4 regions of the Serratia sp. EC4 genome follow, and region 1 is predicted to be linked to each of the others. Evidence: predicted binding sites of a transcription regulator. Region 1 holds the regulator's gene; each other region holds the start of a gene.

Region 1 (4,195 bases):
GCCGGAAATGGACGCGGCGATCCGCAAGGCGCGCGATCTGGGCAGACACATCAGCTATTTCGGCCCCGAGGCCAACGACTTCGGCCTGCTGCAGCAGAGCTTTATCGAGTACGGTAAAAACGGCACCGGCCGTTCGCGCAAGTACCTGCACACCTACGACGAAGCGGTGCCCTACAATCAGGTGCCGGGCACCTTCACCCCGTGGGAGCCGCTGCCGGCGCCGACCGACGTGCTGTTCTACGAGGGGCTGCACGGCGGCGTGGTCACCGAGCACCATGACGTGGCCAAACACGTCGATCTGCTGGTCGGCGTGGTGCCGATCGTCAACCTGGAGTGGATCCAGAAGCTGATCCGCGATACCGGCGAACGCGGCCACTCCCGCGAAGCGGTGATGGATTCGGTGGTGCGCTCGATGGAAGACTACATCAACTACATTACGCCGCAATTCTCGCGCACCCACATCAACTTCCAGCGCGTGCCGACGGTGGACACCTCCAACCCGTTCGCCGCCAAGGCCATTCCCTCACTGGATGAAAGCTTCGTGGTGATCCACTTCCGCGGCCTGGACCAGATCGACTTCCCCTACTTGCTGGCGATGCTGCAGGGCTCGTTTATCTCGCACATCAATACGTTAGTGGTGCCGGGCGGCAAAATGGGGCTGGCGATGGAGCTGATCATGGCGCCGCTGGTGCAGCGGCTGCTGGAAGGCAAGAAAATCGAATAAGCGCGTTGAGCGCGGCGCCGAGCCGCGCTCCGTCTCGATTACGCCGGCTGGCGGATCTCGAAGCTGTGGGTCACCGTGGCGGCCTTGTTGAGCATCAGCGCCACCGAGCAGTACTTCTCCGCCGACAGGTTCACCGCTCGCTCGACGATTTTGTCGGTCAGATCCTGGCCGGTAACGATGAAGTGCAGGTTGATATGGGTGAACAAGCGCGGGGCTTCTTCGCGGCGCTCGGAGGTCAGCTTCACCTCGCAGTCGCGCACGTCGTTGCGCCCTTTTTGCAGGATGGAGACCACGTCGATCGCGCTGCAGCCGCCCACCGACATCAGCACCATCTCCATCGGGCTGGGCGCTTTATCACCGGCGTTGCCGTCCATCAGCACCTGATGGCCGGAGGCCGATTCACCCAAAAACGTTAACCCTTCCACCCATTTAACTCTTGCCTGCATTCTGGTCACTCCGGTTGATTTCTTAAAATCAGAGTACGCTTTCGCATAGAAACAGGCAACGTAACCTGATGCTAATCATGCTGAAGCGAGACAACACGAGACACCCGCCTTACTCTGTGCTACAAACAGAGCCGCAATAAATCTTTCCGGGACACTGTATTTCAGGGAAACGCCCAGAGAAAGGCTCCTTTACCGGTATGTTAACAGAATGTAGCTTGCAGCGCTTACGGCAAGTTAATATGCTAGAGCGACAGCGTATTTTTATGACACGCCTCAAAACTTGCCGGTAGCCCTCGCTCATGACTGCGGCTACAGGCGGGTTTTACAGGGAACTCTGACCCCTGTGACACAAGGCAGCGATAACAACAGAGGATAACAGCGAATGGTTCTCGGCAAACCGCAAACAGACCCTACTCTCGAATGGTTCCTGTCTCATTGCCATATCCACAAATATCCATCGAAGAGTACGCTGATTCACCAAGGTGAAAAGGCCGAAACGCTTTACTACATCGTGAAAGGCTCCGTCGCGGTGCTGATCAAGGATGAAGAAGGTAAAGAGATGATCCTGTCCTACCTCAACCAGGGGGATTTCATCGGCGAGCTCGGATTGTTCGAAGAAGGCCAGGAGCGCAGCGCCTGGGTTCGCGCGAAAACCGCCTGTGAAGTGGCCGAAATTTCCTACAAGAAATTCCGCCAACTGATCCAGGTGAACCCGGACATCCTGATGCGTCTGTCCGCCCAAATGGCGAGCCGCCTGCAGGTCACCTCCGAAAAAGTGGGCAACCTCGCCTTCCTGGACGTGACCGGCCGCATCGCGCAAACCCTGCTGAATCTGGCGAAGCAACCCGACGCCATGACTCACCCGGACGGCATGCAGATCAAGATCACCCGTCAGGAGATCGGCCAGATCGTCGGCTGCTCGCGTGAAACCGTTGGCCGTATTCTGAAAATGCTGGAAGATCAAAACCTGATTTCCGCCCACGGCAAAACCATTGTCGTCTACGGCACCCGTTAATCTCCGAAGAAACGGCGCAATCTGCGCCGTTTTTTTATCTGCTCTCTGCCATGTGGCGCCGCCTGATCTACCACCCGGAAATCAACTACGCACTGCGACAAACGCTGGTGTTGTGCCTGCCGGTGCTGTTCGGCCTGCTGATAGGCCAGCTGCAGCTCGGCCTGATGTTCTCTCTGGTGCCCGCCTGCTGCAATATCGCCGGTCTGGACACGCCGCATAAGCGCTTCTTTAAACGGCTGATCGTCGGCGGCTCGCTGTTCGCCTTCAGCAGCGTGCTGTTGCAACAGGCGCTGCTGTGGCACGTACCGCTGCCGGCGCTGATGCTGGGCCTGGCGCTGCTGCTCGGCGTCACCGGTGAAATCAGCCCGCTGCACGCCCGGCTATTGCCGGCGGCGCTGGTGGCCGCCATTTTCGCTCTCAGCACGGCCGGCACGGTGCCTCTCTGGCAGGCGCCGCTGCTGTACGCGATCGGCACCGTCTGGTACGGCTTATTCACCTGGTTCTGGTTCAAGCTGTGGAAAGAGCAGCCGATGCGCGAGACGCTGAGCCAGCTCTACCTGGAGCTGGCGGACTATTTCGAAGCCAAATACTCACTTCTGACCCAGCACACCGATCCGCAAACCGCGCTGCCGCCGCTGCTGGTGCGCCAGCAAAAGGTGATGGATCTGATCAGCCTTTTGTACCAACAGCTCAATTTCCTGCCGCACGCCAACAACCTCGAACAAAAGCGCCTGCAGCGCGCCTTTCAGGTGGCGATGGATCTGCAGGAGCACATCACCGTCAGCCTGCATTTGCCGGAGGAAGTGCAAAAACTGGTGGAGCAGAGCCAGGCCGAAGCGATCATTCGCCGCAATGCACTGGTGATCGCCGGCCGGCTGCGCGTGGTGGCGCACGATATCCTCTACCATCAGCATTCGAAGCGCTTCTCCATGAGCCACGAACTGGCGGCGCTGGAAAAAATGGCGGCGCAGCATCCCGATAACCCGGTCGGCCAGTTTTGTTATTACCACTTCAGCCGCATCGCCCGCCTGCTGCGCACCCAGCATCCGCTGTACCGCCGCGACCTGATGCCCGGCCAGCACCGCCTGCCGTTTTGGCCGGCGCTGGCCAGCTATCTGTCGTTCAAATCCACCGCCCTGCGCAACGCCGCGCGGCTGGGGGTGACGCTGGCGGTCGGCAGCAGCCTGGGTGCGGTCTTCAACCTGCCGAAGCCATACTGGATCCTGCTCACCATCATGCTGGTGAGCCAAAACGGGTATAACGCCACCCGGGTGCGTATTCAGCACCGTGCGCTGGGCACGATTGCCGGACTGTTGCTGGCGGCCGGGCTGCTGCAGCTGCAGCTGCCGGAGGGAGAAACGCTGAGCATCATGCTGGTGATCACCCTGCTGGCCTACCTGGTTTCGCGCAAGAACTACGGGCTGTCGGTGATTGGCTTTACGGTCACGGCGGTTTACACCCTGCAGCTGCTGGCGCTGAACGGCTCGCATTTTCTGGTACCGCGCCTGATCGATACGCTGATAGGCTGCGTGCTGGCGTTCGGCGGCACCATTTGGCTGTGGCCGCAGTGGCAAAGCGGGCTGCTGCGCAAGAATGCCCATCAGGCGCTGGAACACGATCAAACCGCGCTGCGGCTGATGCTGAAGCAACCGGAACCGGACGCCACCGCATTGGCCTATACCCGCATGCAGGTCAACCAGGCGCACAACGCGCTGTTCACCTCGCTCAATCAGGCGATGCAGGAACCGGGGTTCGCGTCGAATTATCTGGCGGACATGCGGCTGTGGGTCACTCACAGCCAGTTCATCGTCGAACACCTGAACGCCATGACCATTCTGGCGCGCGAGCACTACATGCTGACGCCGAAACTGGCGGAAGCCTATCTACAAACCTGTGAAATCGCGCTGCAAAGCTGTCAGCAGCGGTTGGAATACGACGGCCCGAGCAGCGGCAACAGCGGCATCATGCAGCCGCCGGATCTGCATCCGGAGATGCCCGTCACCGAGATGG
Region 2 (4,195 bases), on a different contig from region 1:
TCCTGTTTTATCCGCAGCGCCCGCGCCTGGCCTGGTGCTGCTGGTGCGGCGGCATTGCGCTCGGCATGTTGATGGGCTTTGGTCAGATCATGCGCGGCGCACATTTTCTTACCCATAACCTGTGGGCGGGTTGGTGGGTTTGGTTAAGCCAGTTGGCTATTTATTGGATGATTAGCGGCTATTGGCGCCGCAAGATGAGGTAACGGTTATGGAGCAGTTAAACCATGTTCTTTTCGCCTGGATCAATGCGACCCCGGCATCTCCCGAATGGATGATCGATTTCGCCACCTTTTTGGCGCGCGATCTTATCATTATCGTGCCGCTGCTGATCGTCGGCCTGTGGCTGTGGGGGCCGCGAAGCCAGCTGGTTTCACAGCGCGAAGTGGTGGCGAAAACCACGATCGCGCTGCTGTTCGCCATGCTTGCCGCCTCCGCTATCGGCGCGCTGCTGCCGCATGAGCGTCCGTTCGTCGCCGGCGTGGGTTATACCTTCCTGGCGCACGCGCCGGACAGCTCGTTCCCCAGCGATCACGGCACCGCCATCTTTACCTTTGCACTGGCGTTCCTGTTCTGGCACCGGGTCTGGTCCGGCGCGCTGCTGATGATTGTCGCCGTCGGCATCGCCTGGTCACGCGTTTACCTCGGCGTGCACTGGCCGCTGGATATGGTCGGCGGTTTCCTGCTCGGCCTGGTCGGCTGCCTGTTCGCTCAGCTGGTATGGAATCTGTTCGGTGATGTCCTCGCCGACAAGCTGTCGCGTCTGTATCGCTTCCTGTTTGCCTTCGCCATTCGCCGCGGCTGGGTGAAAGAATAACCGCATAACATGACAGGGGCGTTACCGCCCCTGCTTTCACACCACGCCGGTGGTCACGCAAAACGCCCGCGTTTTTCCCGCTCCCAGCATCACCCCCTCACCCTCTGGCGCATTCGGGCGGCAGTTCGCCGGCTGGATAAAAGCCAGCAGCCGCCTGTTGCCCTGGACAGCGATGCGCCGCAGGCCATAGTTGAATTGCCCGGTGGCAAAACGCGTCACATAGCGCCGGCCTTGCGGCGCCAGCATAAAGAACTCGGCCTGATCCACGTAGCGCGTCAGATCGTCGGAGCACAGCAGTTCCTGCCCGATCGTATCCCCTGACAAAGCCGGCGTCGGCAGGTTCTGGCGGAATACCGCGTCGGGAATGCAATCATAGTTGAGGCGGCAAACATAGCGCAGCGGCTGCGGCCGCTCGCCCAGGTTGGTAATCTTCATCTCTATGGCGAACTGCGCGCTCTGGGCCGCCAGACGCAGCGCCGGGCCGATGCGCCAACGCTCGCCCAACCGCTCGCCTTCACCGTGCAACGTCAGCTCATCGCCCGCCAGCTGCAGCCACACGCGTTGCATCTGGATCGGCGCGCCGTCGTGACCCGGCCAGGCGGGACAGAACGCGGCGTCGTCAGCGCGCTTTCTTCCGGCGCCCCGCGCACTGCGGCGGCCCGATTTCAGCGAATGACCGTCAAACTCGGCGTCCCAGATCGCGAGACCCTGATACGGTAAAACCCTCAGCGCGCCACGGCGATTCGCCAGCGTCAGCATCAGCCCGCGTTCTGCGCAGCGATGCGCGCTCACCGCGAAATCCGCGTTGCGGAACAGTTCCTGCCGATGCGTCCCGAAAGCTTCAGGAGCCAGATCGATGTTGATCTCCATCTTTTTTCCCCTCGACGTTTCGCCCGTGCAGGCCGCGAGCAGCCACTGAAAATGTTATTAAAATAACAAATAATCCACCCCTAAGTTATACAGATAACAGTGAAGTAACTATGATCTCGTCGACATTTTTCAAATCCCGCTAGGTTTATCGATGTTGAAATGTTATTATTTTCACATTACCTATCCATGCTCTTTTCTCAACTTCACTAAGGAACCGCGATGACCACCGAAAGCATCGATTACGCCAGCTATGTTGACCACACCCTGCTGGCCATGGACGCCACCGAAATGCAGATCGCCAAACTGTGCGAAGAAGCGCAGCAGCACAACTTCTATGCGGTATGTGTCAACTCCGGCTATGTGCCGCTGGCGGCCCAGCTGCTGCAGGAAAGCACCGTGAAAGTCTGCTCGGTGATCGGTTTCCCGCTGGGCGCCGGCCTGACCGTCGCCAAAGCCTTTGAAGCCAAAGCGGCGATCGCCGCCGGCGCGCAAGAGATCGACATGGTGATCAACGTCGGCTGGTTGAAAAGCGGCCTGCTGGACGAAGTGAAAGCCGACATCGCCGCCGTGCGCGAGGTTTGCGCGGCGATCCCGTTGAAGGTAATATTGGAAACCTGCCTGCTCAGCGATGCGCAGATCGTCCAGGTTTGTGAAATGTGTCGCGAACTCGATGTCGCCTTCGTGAAAACCTCCACCGGCTTCAGCACCGGCGGCGCTCGGGAAGAGCACGTCAAACTGATGCGCGAGACCGTGGGCAGCGAAATGGGCGTGAAAGCTTCCGGCGCCGTGCGCGATCGCGCCACCGCCGAGAAGATGATCAAAGCCGGCGCCACGCGTATCGGCACCAGCTCCGGCGTCGCCATCGTCTCCGGCGCCCAGCCGGCGGCGGGCAGCTACTGATCGTCGGCTCGCCCTGACGGGCATGGCCATACACTCCGATGCGGGACAATACGGGCGGCTGATGCGGCCCGATATTGCCCCGCATCGTTGTGTTTAGCGTCGGAAATGCCGGCTCGCCTTTTATCTCTATTACCTGTGGGAAGACGGATCTATGGAAACGCGGCGCGAAGAACGTATCAACCGGTTAGTTCAGGCGTTAAAACGCGCTGACAAGATCCACCTGAAAGAAGCCGCCGCGCTGCTGGGGGTCTCGGAGATGACCATTCGCCGCGATCTGAGCGCCGAACCGGCGGCCGTGGTGTTGCTCGGCGGCTACGTGGTGACCGATCCGCGCAGCAACGGCGTGACCAACTACTTCGTTTCCGATCAAAAAGCCAAACAGGTCACGGAGAAACGGCGCATCGGACTGCTGGCAGCGCCGCTGATCAATGAAAACGACACGGTGTTTTTTGACTGCGGCACCACCACCCCGGCGATCATCGACGCCATCGCCGACGAGTTGGCTTTCACCGCCGTGTGTCATTCGCTGAACACCTTCCTGGCGCTGCAGGACAAACCGAACTGCAAGGTGGTTCTGTGCGGCGGCGAGTTCAAGCCGAACAACTACATCTTTTCCAGCGTCGGCGGCCGCAACGAGCTCGATCACATCTGCCCGAACATCGCCTTTATCTCCGCCGCCGGCCTCAGCCTGCAGCACGGCGCCACCTGCTTCAACTTCGACGAGCTGGAGATGAAGCATCGCGCCATGGCGATGGCGCAGCAAAAGATCCTGGTGGCAGACCACAGCAAGTTCGGCAAAACCAAGCCGGCCTGCATCGGCCCGCTGACGCAGTTCGATCGGGTGATCACCGATCGCCAGCCGGGCGCCGACTTCCTGGCGTTCTTCAACGACAACGCCATCGCTATCCGCTATTAATTCGCCTTCAGCGCCGTCATAACCGACGGCGCACCGCGTCGATATCCCTCTTTCCCCACCGGAAAATGAACAAATAATGCGCAATCAATTCACGTTTTTCGCTTATCCGCACGCAACATCAGGTTAATAAAATGCAACAGCTCACCCGAGTGATTATTTTTTCGCAGGCTAAACACGCGGTCGGCTGGGTGAATTAACGGCTATTTATGGCTTTTATATGATAAATCGTGCCAAAGGCCAGGAAGTTTAAATAAACGGCGGTTTACGCGATTGCAGCAAATCTCACCAATACCTGTTAGGTATCTGTTATTTATATGATGAATGGTTACGCATTTTTATCCGCTAACCACGTAAGTAATTCCCCTTCGTTACTAGCGGTGAATTTTAAATAAAAATCATTAAAAACAAAAAGATAAATTCAATTTACCTTAAAAACACAATGTGATCCACATCACTAAAACTGCTTAATCCGGGTTTTTAGCTAGATCCAAAACCACGCATAAAATATATTGCTCGGCTTGCTGCTGGGCACAGCGCTTTATCCGGCTAATTATTGTACAAGCCACATAATCGCAGAAATTTTTATGAGAGCGTTCTCAGCACAAAATCTTACACAAATGTGCAACAAATGCGCGAAAAATCGATGAAAAAGCAGATAACTGCACATATTACGCATTTGAGAGCAGGATCACGGT
Region 3 (4,195 bases), on a different contig from region 1:
CCAGGCGCGGTCGATATCCTCTTTGTCGGCGTTGCTGATGCACATCTGCATCAGGCGGTATTGAGCCACCAGCAGCTGATCCACCGCCCGATCGATGTCCTGTTTGATCGAACGCGGCGAGAACAACAGATCCGCCAACACGGCGCTGACGATCCCCAGCACGATCTCGCTGCAACGCTCGATGGCGAACTGCGGCGCTTCCAGCAGATGAGACTCGCTGGTGGCGACCGTCACGATGATGATCAGCGCGGTATACCCGGCCAGCCCCCAGGCATAGGAGTTCTCCACCTTGATGAGCGAAGAAAGCCAGGTGCAGAAACCGGCCCAGATGCAGCACAGCAGCAGCATCACCACCGGCGCGCGGGCGGTGGTGATGATAATGATCAGGCCGACGAAGCAGCCGATAAAGGTGCCGATGATACGCAGCCAGCCGCGGTGGCGGATGGCGCCGGAGAAGGGTTCGCCGCCGGCGGCAAAGGCCGGACCGGCGGCGACGATGGCGGCGGTCATCGCCGACCAGCGCGGGGTTTCCAGATTGAGATGGAAGCCGACGAACAGCGCAAACACAATCGCGAAGCTGAGTTTGAAGGCGAATCTCAGCCGGATAAAGGTTGGGCTGCTCATTAGCCGAACTCACGCAGCCGGTGCATCAGGCGCACAAAAGGCGAGCCGCTGTCGGCATTGCGATCGTTCTTGCCGACGATCACCACGGTGGCGGTGGTGCCGGCCGGGTACGGATGCTGTTGGTCCTTGGCGTCCAGCAGGATCTTCACCGGCACGCGCTGCGCCAGGCGCACCCACTCCAGGTTGCTGTCGATCGAGGCCAACCCTTTGTTGTTCACCGTGCTGCTGCTGTTGTTCACCGCCGCCGCCACGCTGTCGACGGTGCCGTGCATGATGCGGTTGCTGCCGAGCGGAGTGATCTCCGCGCGATCGCCCTTATTCAGGCCATTCAGCTTGGTTTCTTCCAGGTACGCCAGGATGTAGAAGGAATCTTTCTTCACCAGCGCCACCGCCACCGAGCCGCGGGTGATGTATTCGCCGGCATGGACATTGAGGTTGGTGATCCAGCCATCGGCCGGAGCCCGCACCGTGGTGCGTTCCAGATCCAGCTGCGCCAGCTCGCGCGCCGCCACGGCCTTCGCCAGCTGGTGCTGCACGGTCTGCAGCGAGTTGTTCGACTGGTCAATCTCTTCCTGCGACATCGCCTGCACGCCCAGCTTCACGCGGCGGCCGGCCTCGCGCCGTTTTTCCGCCGCCAACGCTTGATAGTAGGCGACATCGGCGCCGGCTTCCGCCAACGCCTGCTCATAACGCGGCCGATCGACCACGAACAGCACCTGGCCTTTCTTCACCAGTTGGTTATCCACCACCGGCACGTCGGTCAGCAGGCCGCTGACGTCCGGCGCGATCGCCACCACATCGGCGGTAAACTTGGCATCACGCGTCCACGGCGACTCGGTGTAGAACACCCAGGCCTTGAATATCGCGGCGATGCCCAACAGCACAAGAATCAAAGTGATCGCGATTCGGGTTATTTTTATCGAAAAATTTTTCACAGCGACCTCAAACAAAAAGACATGAAATCAGATAAAACAAGCAGCAATACAGCGCAGTGTTAAACAGCGCCGGATGCCAGACAAAATCGTAAATCCCCGTCGGCTGCAGCAGGCGGCGCAAGAGAAAAAACAGCGCCAGCGACACCAGCAGCTCGAAAAACACCGGCGGAAACGACAGTCCGAAGATGACCATAACCGGAAGCAAACTCATCACTTTTTCCTTATTGTTCACTGCGCCGGGGAAAGACACATCTCGCCATTCACATTCTCTTTACATTTTAGCGTGCGCGCGCCACAAATCTTGACCAGACAGCTTGTCCAGGTCACGAACCCGAAAAAAGGTTAAACTTTGGGGCAGACGTCCACGACAGGGATTGCGAGGGTGCCGGAGGAGCGGCAGGATTACGTCGCCGATCGCTCTCGCACGTTGGTAAGGTCTATTCACCCGACCACGTTATATTAGCCTGCTTACTATCAAGGCATCAACAATCTGTGATCTAAATCACTTTTAAGCCAGAGTGAATAATGGAAAGATTAAAACGGATGTCGGTATTCGCCAAAGTGGTTGAGTTCGGGTCGTTTACCGCGGCCGCGCGCCAACTCGGCATGAGCGTTTCATCGATCAGCCAAACCGTCTCGAAACTGGAAAATGAGCTGCAGGTCAAGCTGTTGAACCGCAGCACGCGCAGCATCGGCCTGACCGAGGCTGGCAAAATCTACTATCAGGGCTGCCGACGCATGCTGCAGGAAGTCAGCGAAGTGCATGAACAGCTGTATGCGTTTAACAATACGCCCGCCGGCACGCTGCGCATCGGCAGCTCATCCACCATGGCGCAAAACGTGCTGGCGAACATGACCGCCGAGATGATGAAAGAGTACCCGGGCCTGACGGTCAACCTGGTAACCGGCATTCCGGCGCCGGATCTGATCACCGACGGGCTGGATCTGGTGATCCGCACAGGAGCGCTGCAGGACTCCAGCCTGTTCTCTCGCCGCCTGGGGCAGATGCCGATGGTGGTGTGCGCCGCCAAAAGCTACCTGATCCAGCACGGCACGCCGCAGAAGCCGAGCGACATGGTCAACTTCTCCTGGCTGGAGTACAGCGTGCGGCCCGACAGCGAATTCGAACTGATGTCGCCGGAAGGCATCACCACGCGCATTTCCCCGCAGGGGCGCTTCGTCACCAACGACTCCTCCACCATGATCCGTTGGCTGAAAAACGGCGCCGGCATCGCCTACGCCCCGCTGATGTGGGTGATCGAAGAGATCAAACGCGGCGAGATCGAGATCCTGTTCAAAAGCTACCATTCGGATCCACGGCCGATCTACGCGCTCTATACCGAGAAGGACAAACTGCCGCTGAAGGTGCAGGTGTGCATCAATTATTTAACCGACTATTTCGAACGCGTAGCGGCGGTCTATCAGGGCTATCGCTGAGCAGCGCTCAAATAGCGTCGCGCCAGCGCGGCCAGCAGCGTCAGCGCCACCATGCCGAAGCCCCACAGCAGCCAGATGGCGTAGCCCGCCCAGGTCAGCAGCGCAGGAAAATAGCTCGCCAGCCCGCTGCCCAGCTGTTTCAGCCACGGCAGCCAGGCGTCCAGCACCGCCTGCGGCACCAGGCTCAGCGCACCGTTCACCGGCAACGATGCATTCCCGGCTGCCTCCGCCAACGCCGGGAGCCAGGCCAGCACCCCGGCTACGCCCCAGGCCAGCAGCGTCCATAGCGCCATGGCGCCCAGCAGCAGCGCGAGTGTCCAACCGCCCCGGTTCACGGCACACCGCCGCCGCACTGCGGACAAAAGCGGCTACCCGACGGCAACGGCGCGGCGCACTGGCCGCAGGTGGCGCTCACCGCGGCAAACGGCTGACCGCAGCGGTGGCAATAACGCGCGCCCGATTTATTCACAGCCCGGCATTCCGGGCACAGCGGCCCCGGCTCGCCATGCTGATTATAGCGGTTGCCATGATGCCCGCCGCCGTGGCCCGCGCGCTGATGACCGCCGTTAATACCGCCTTGCCCCAACAACCGTTTCAGTAAGCTCATCCCGCCTCTCCTCTGTGCATTGACGCTGAACCTCACTGTAAACCCTGGAGTAAACTCCAGGGTAAAGCCCGGCGAGCAGGATTTACGTTTCATTACATCGTAAAAGTGGCAAGGCTTTGATGCCGTTAACAAAAGCACCATCGGCATTATCCCACGCCGCCGCGCTGCGTTATGCTGCGGAAACCTCTCCCTGCATCAGGAATAACCATGAAAAAAATCATACTGGACTGTGACCCGGGGCATGACGACGCCATCGCTCTGTTGCTGGCCTGGGGCAATCCGCAGATCGACCTGCTGGCGGTCACCACCGTGGTGGGTAACCAGACGCTGGACAAAGTGACGCGCAACGCCCTGGCGGTGGCCCGCATCGCCAATATCACCGGCGTCCCCTTCGCCGCCGGCTGCCCGCGCCCGCTGGTGCGCAATATCGAAGTGGCGCCCGACATTCACGGCGACTCAGGCCTCGATGGCCCGGTGCTGCCGGCACCCCACCTGCAGTTGGACTCACGCCATGCGGTAGACCTGATCATCGAGACCGTGATGGCCCACCCGCCGGGCAGCGTGACGCTGGTGCCGACCGGCGGCCTGACCA
Region 4 (4,195 bases), on a different contig from region 1:
GGTTGCTCGCCGGCAGCGACCAGCGGTTTGCTGACGCGCCCTGTCTCGATGCAGACCATGGTCTTGTAACCGTCGTTCGGCATATCCCCCATGCTGCAGGAGAGTTCCACGCCGGGGTTCCAGGCGATGACGTCGCTCATATGATGGTGGTGAACCTCGATGGTGCGAGCGAGCGCCGGATCGCGGATCTGGCTGAAAGCTTCCGGGCGGGTATAGACGCGGTCGGTTTGGCCGACGAAGGTCACTTCGCCCGTCTGGTGCGCCTCTGCGCCGCCTGCCACCTTGTCGATATAAGGCTCGCCCAGACCCGCCACGCTGACCCGATCGATGTCGCCGACCTGGAAGTAACTGTGCAGCGCCGCCGTGGCTTGATAATCGCCGTGCGATTCCAGCTCGATTTCGCACTCTTCACCCAGCTTGAAGCGAGCAATCAGCGTGAAGGCGTGCGGCCACAGTTTGCGGGTCTGCTCATTGTCTTTCAGCGTGAAGGTCAGGATGACGCCGTTGTCATCTTCATCGTGCGCCGTCAGACTCCAGGGCTGGTTGCGGGCAAAGCCGTGGGAGGGTTGCGCCACCGGGCCGAACCACGGCCAGCAGATCGGCACGCCGCCACGGATGGCCTTGCCTTTGGCGAAAGGCGTATTGTTGCTGAGCCAAATCACCGGCTGCTCCCCGCTAGGTTGCCAGGCCAGCAAATGCGCGCCTTGCAGCGCGACCGCCGCGCGCACTTTCGGGTGCGACACCACAACCACGCCCAACTCATCGAGTTGCCGCTGGCTGATATAAGGAGAAATCTGTTCGGAAACGGGCAGGGTGAAAATTTTCTCGTTCATTTCATGACCTATTGTTTGCCGGAGATACAAAGAAACCTATAGCTTTCGGGTCACGGCCAGGCGGCAAGCACAGGAACCCTCAGGAGCTTACCGAAGTAAGTGGCTGGGGTGAGCGTGTGCAGCCAACAACGCGGTGACTCGAAAGATGACGGGTAAAAAAAGGGCGACAAAAATGTCGCCCTCATTATCAGCTTAACATCATGCCATTACTTGGAGATGTGAGCGATCAGATCCAGAACCTTGTTGGAATAGCCGGTTTCGTTGTCGTACCAGGAAACCAGTTTCACGAAGTTGTCGTTCAGTGCGATACCGGCTTTGGCATCGAACACGGAAGTCAGCACTTCGCCGTTGAAATCGGTGGAAACCACGTCGTCTTCAACATAGCCCAGAACGCCTTTCATAGAGCCTTCAGCGGCGTCTTTGATGGCTTTCTTGATTTCTTCGTAGGTAGCCGGTTTTTCCAGACGCACGGTCAGGTCAACAACGGACACGTTAGGCGTCGGTACGCGGAACGCCATGCCGGTCAGTTTGCCTTTCAGCTCTGGCAGAACCACGCCAACCGCTTTCGCTGCGCCGGTAGAAGAAGGGATGATGTTCTGGGATGCGCCGCGGCCGCCGCGCCAGTCTTTGTGAGACGGGCCATCAACGGTTTTCTGAGTCGCGGTGGTGGCGTGAACGGTGGTCATCAGGCCTTCAACGATACCGAAGTTGTCGTTGATGACTTTAGCCAGTGGCGCCAGGCAGTTGGTGGTGCAAGAGGCGTTGGACACGATGTCCTGGCCGGCATATTTGTCAAAGTTGGCGCCGCGAACGAACATTGGGGTCGCATCTTTGGATGGGCCAGTCAGAACCACTTTTTTAGCGCCGGCGGTGATGTGTTTACGTGCGGTTTCGTCGGTCAGGAAGATACCGGTCGCTTCAGCAACCACATCAACGCCCACTTCGTTCCACTTCAGGTTAGCCGGGTCTTTCTCTGCGGTAACACGGATGGTTTTGCCGTTAACAACCAGGTGGCCGTCTTTAACTTCTACCGTACCGTTGAAACGGCCGTGAGTAGAGTCATACTTCAGCATGTAAGCCATGTACTCTGCGTCCAACAGGTCGTTGATTGCAACGATCTCGATGTCAGAACGCTCTTGAGCAGCACGGAAAACAATGCGACCGATACGGCCAAAACCGTTGATACCTACTTTGATAGTCATATATTCCACCAGCTATTTGTTAGTGAATAAAAGGTTGGTTGTAAAATTACAAAAACCTTACCCAGCGTCAAGCGGAATCGTGTCAATACTTGCGGCAAGTCAAACCGGAGGGGTGGTTTTGCACGCTTATTGCACAGTCCATTTGCGCTCGGCCTCATCCGTTATATGGGGACAAGCCGCCAAGTATAAAGTCAGCATACGCAAGATGTGTGATCGTTATCACATATCATCGTGACGTGGCCTTTATGGGCTACAGTTTAGGCCAAAAACCCCTGCAGCGGTGTTAATTTTTTGTTATTATTAATCATTGTTTTCGTTGACATTATCCACATTCAGAGATAAGCACAAATGGCTAAAGAGACAACCCCCGGTCATCCGGTCACGGAACTGAATGAAATCCAACGTTATGTGACGCAACAGCGTGGCACCGAAGCGCCGTTCAGCGGCAAATTGCTGCACAACAAGCGCGAGGGCGTGTACCATTGCCTGTGCTGTAACCAGCCGCTGTTCTATTCCGAAACCAAATACGATTCAGGCTGCGGCTGGCCGAGCTTTTATGAGCCGGTTTCCGCCGATGCAATCCGTTATCTTGATGATAATTCACATAATATGCATCGTGTTGAAATCCGCTGCGGCCACTGCGACGCGCACCTGGGGCACGTTTTCCCCGATGGCCCGCAGCCGACTGGCGACCGCTACTGCGTCAACTCCGCCTCGCTGAGTTTCACCGATGGCGAAAATGGCGACCAAACGGCCGGTTAAGTGGTAATTTAACTAACAAAATCGATTCAGCTAATTATTCATCCGTAAGCGAGAAAGGCTCTGATGGACGTGAAAGATCTGATTGCGGCGATGACGCCCGAGATATACCAGCGCCTGGTACAGGCGGTTGAGCTGGGCAAATGGCCGGATGGCGTGGCGCTGACGCCGGAGCAGAAAGAAAACAGCCTGCAGGCGGTGATGCTGTGGCAGTCGATGAACAATGTCGATCCGCAGCACATGAGCATCGGCACCGACGGGCAGATCGTGATGAAGAGCAAGCAAGAGCTGAAACAGCAGTTCGTTGCCGAGCCGCTGGTCAAACTCAAACCGCAGTAAAGCTCCTCCCCTAAAGCGGGGCGATGTCGCCATCGCCCCGTCGATTTACCGTTTCTCGCCCTTTATGTTCAGCGATTCCGCCAACTGCTGCGCCAGCCGGTTGTTGTCGTCCGCGCCGTATTCCCAGAACATCGCACCGCCCAATCCCTGGCTTTTGATGTACTCGGCCTTGATGGCCACCGAACGCGGGTTCTCGTAGGAGATAGCGAACAGCGGTTTGCCTTCGGCGGATTGCAGCGTCAGGTATGGCACTTTGGCATCGTCATCCCAGTGCTCGCGGAAACGCTGCTGCGGATCGTTGAGCAATTTGTTGACGATATCGTGGTATTTAAAATAAGTGTCTTTGCTGAGATCCAATCCCAGCGTACGGAACAGGGCGATTTCTCGCGCGCTGAAGTCAGGCCGCGTCACCGGATGCTTGGCGGCATCCGGTTTGTCCCAGTCGATGCCCGCTTCGGTCGCCCGTTTCGGTACCCGGCCGTAGAAACCGATACCCAGGTTCATCTGCGCCGGTTTCAATCCGGCTGCCAGATAATTCTTTACCACGAAATCGGCGCTGTAGCGGTCGGCGGCCGCCACGGTTGGCCAACGCGTTGAATCGTACAGGTTGGCATTGAAGTACTGTGTGCCGTAAGCCATGTCGTAGGTCATCAGGTTGATGTAGTCGAGGTAAGGGGCAATATTTTTCACATCGACCCATTCCTGTGCGCTTTTGACGTTGGCCCCGACGGCGATGGTTAACAGCTTGCCTTTACCCAGCGCCTGATGAAGCTCTTTCAGCAGCAGGGTGAAGTTGTCGCGGTCTGCCGGTTGGCTTTCCACCAAGCCCCAGGCGCCGTTCACCGGGTATTCCCAGTCCAGATCGATCCCATCCAGCCGGTACTGTGCGATCACCTGCAGCGCGGAGCGGATGAATATCGCCCGGTTTTCCGCGGTGGCGGCGGCGCCGGAGAAACCGCGTGCACCCCAGCCGCCGACCGACAACAGCACTTTCAGCTCGGGGTTCTGCTTACGCAGCACCGGCAGCCGTTGCAAATCGGCCGTGACTTTCGGCGACAGGTA

What was found. Region 1 encodes CRP, which controls carbon source genes, mostly activating them, when cyclic AMP is high. Its sites were predicted from a motif close to ATGTGANNNNNNTCACAT; they were not measured.
Region 2: a site for CRP is predicted at 1,844-1,861, ahead of deoC (deoxyribose-phosphate aldolase). Genes of this name have one in related genera too.
Region 3: a site for CRP is predicted at 2,050-2,067, ahead of aaeR (HTH-type transcriptional activator AaeR). Genes of this name have one in related genera too.
Region 4: a site for CRP is predicted at 2,243-2,260, ahead of msrB (peptide-methionine (R)-S-oxide reductase MsrB). Genes of this name have one in related genera too.

The regions. Positions count from the first base shown of each region.
Region 1 is NZ_JBNIDE010000007.1:189,704-193,898, reverse strand. Features, by position in the region: gene ACP39K_RS18975 (phosphoribulokinase) at 1-724, shown strand, start outside; gene ACP39K_RS18970 (OsmC family protein) at 763-1,170, opposite strand; gene crp (cAMP-activated global transcriptional regulator CRP) at 1,553-2,185, shown strand; gene ACP39K_RS18960 (YccS/YhfK family putative transporter) at 2,236-4,195, shown strand, end outside.
Region 2 is NZ_JBNIDE010000003.1:610,472-614,666, forward strand. Features, by position in the region: gene ACP39K_RS13195 (phosphatase PAP2 family protein) at 1-203, shown strand, start outside; gene ybjG (undecaprenyl-diphosphate phosphatase) at 209-814, shown strand; gene ACP39K_RS13205 (aldose epimerase family protein) at 851-1,684, opposite strand; gene deoC (deoxyribose-phosphate aldolase) at 1,904-2,584, shown strand; gene deoR (DNA-binding transcriptional repressor DeoR) at 2,736-3,500, shown strand.
Region 3 is NZ_JBNIDE010000008.1:76,543-80,737, forward strand. Features, by position in the region: gene aaeB (p-hydroxybenzoic acid efflux pump subunit AaeB) at 1-624, opposite strand, end outside; gene aaeA (p-hydroxybenzoic acid efflux pump subunit AaeA) at 624-1,559, opposite strand; gene aaeX (p-hydroxybenzoic acid efflux pump operon protein AaeX) at 1,567-1,770, opposite strand; gene aaeR (HTH-type transcriptional activator AaeR) at 2,085-2,996, shown strand; gene ACP39K_RS19535 (hypothetical protein) at 2,987-3,331, opposite strand; gene ACP39K_RS19540 (zinc ribbon domain-containing protein) at 3,328-3,603, opposite strand; gene uriH (uridine-preferring nucleoside hydrolase UriH) at 3,811-4,195, shown strand, end outside.
Region 4 is NZ_JBNIDE010000001.1:541,567-545,761, reverse strand. Features, by position in the region: gene ACP39K_RS02495 (D-hexose-6-phosphate mutarotase) at 1-833, opposite strand, end outside; gene gapA (glyceraldehyde-3-phosphate dehydrogenase) at 1,040-2,035, opposite strand; gene msrB (peptide-methionine (R)-S-oxide reductase MsrB) at 2,384-2,797, shown strand; gene ACP39K_RS02480 (YeaC family protein) at 2,861-3,133, shown strand; gene chiD (chitinase ChiD) at 3,179-4,195, opposite strand, start outside.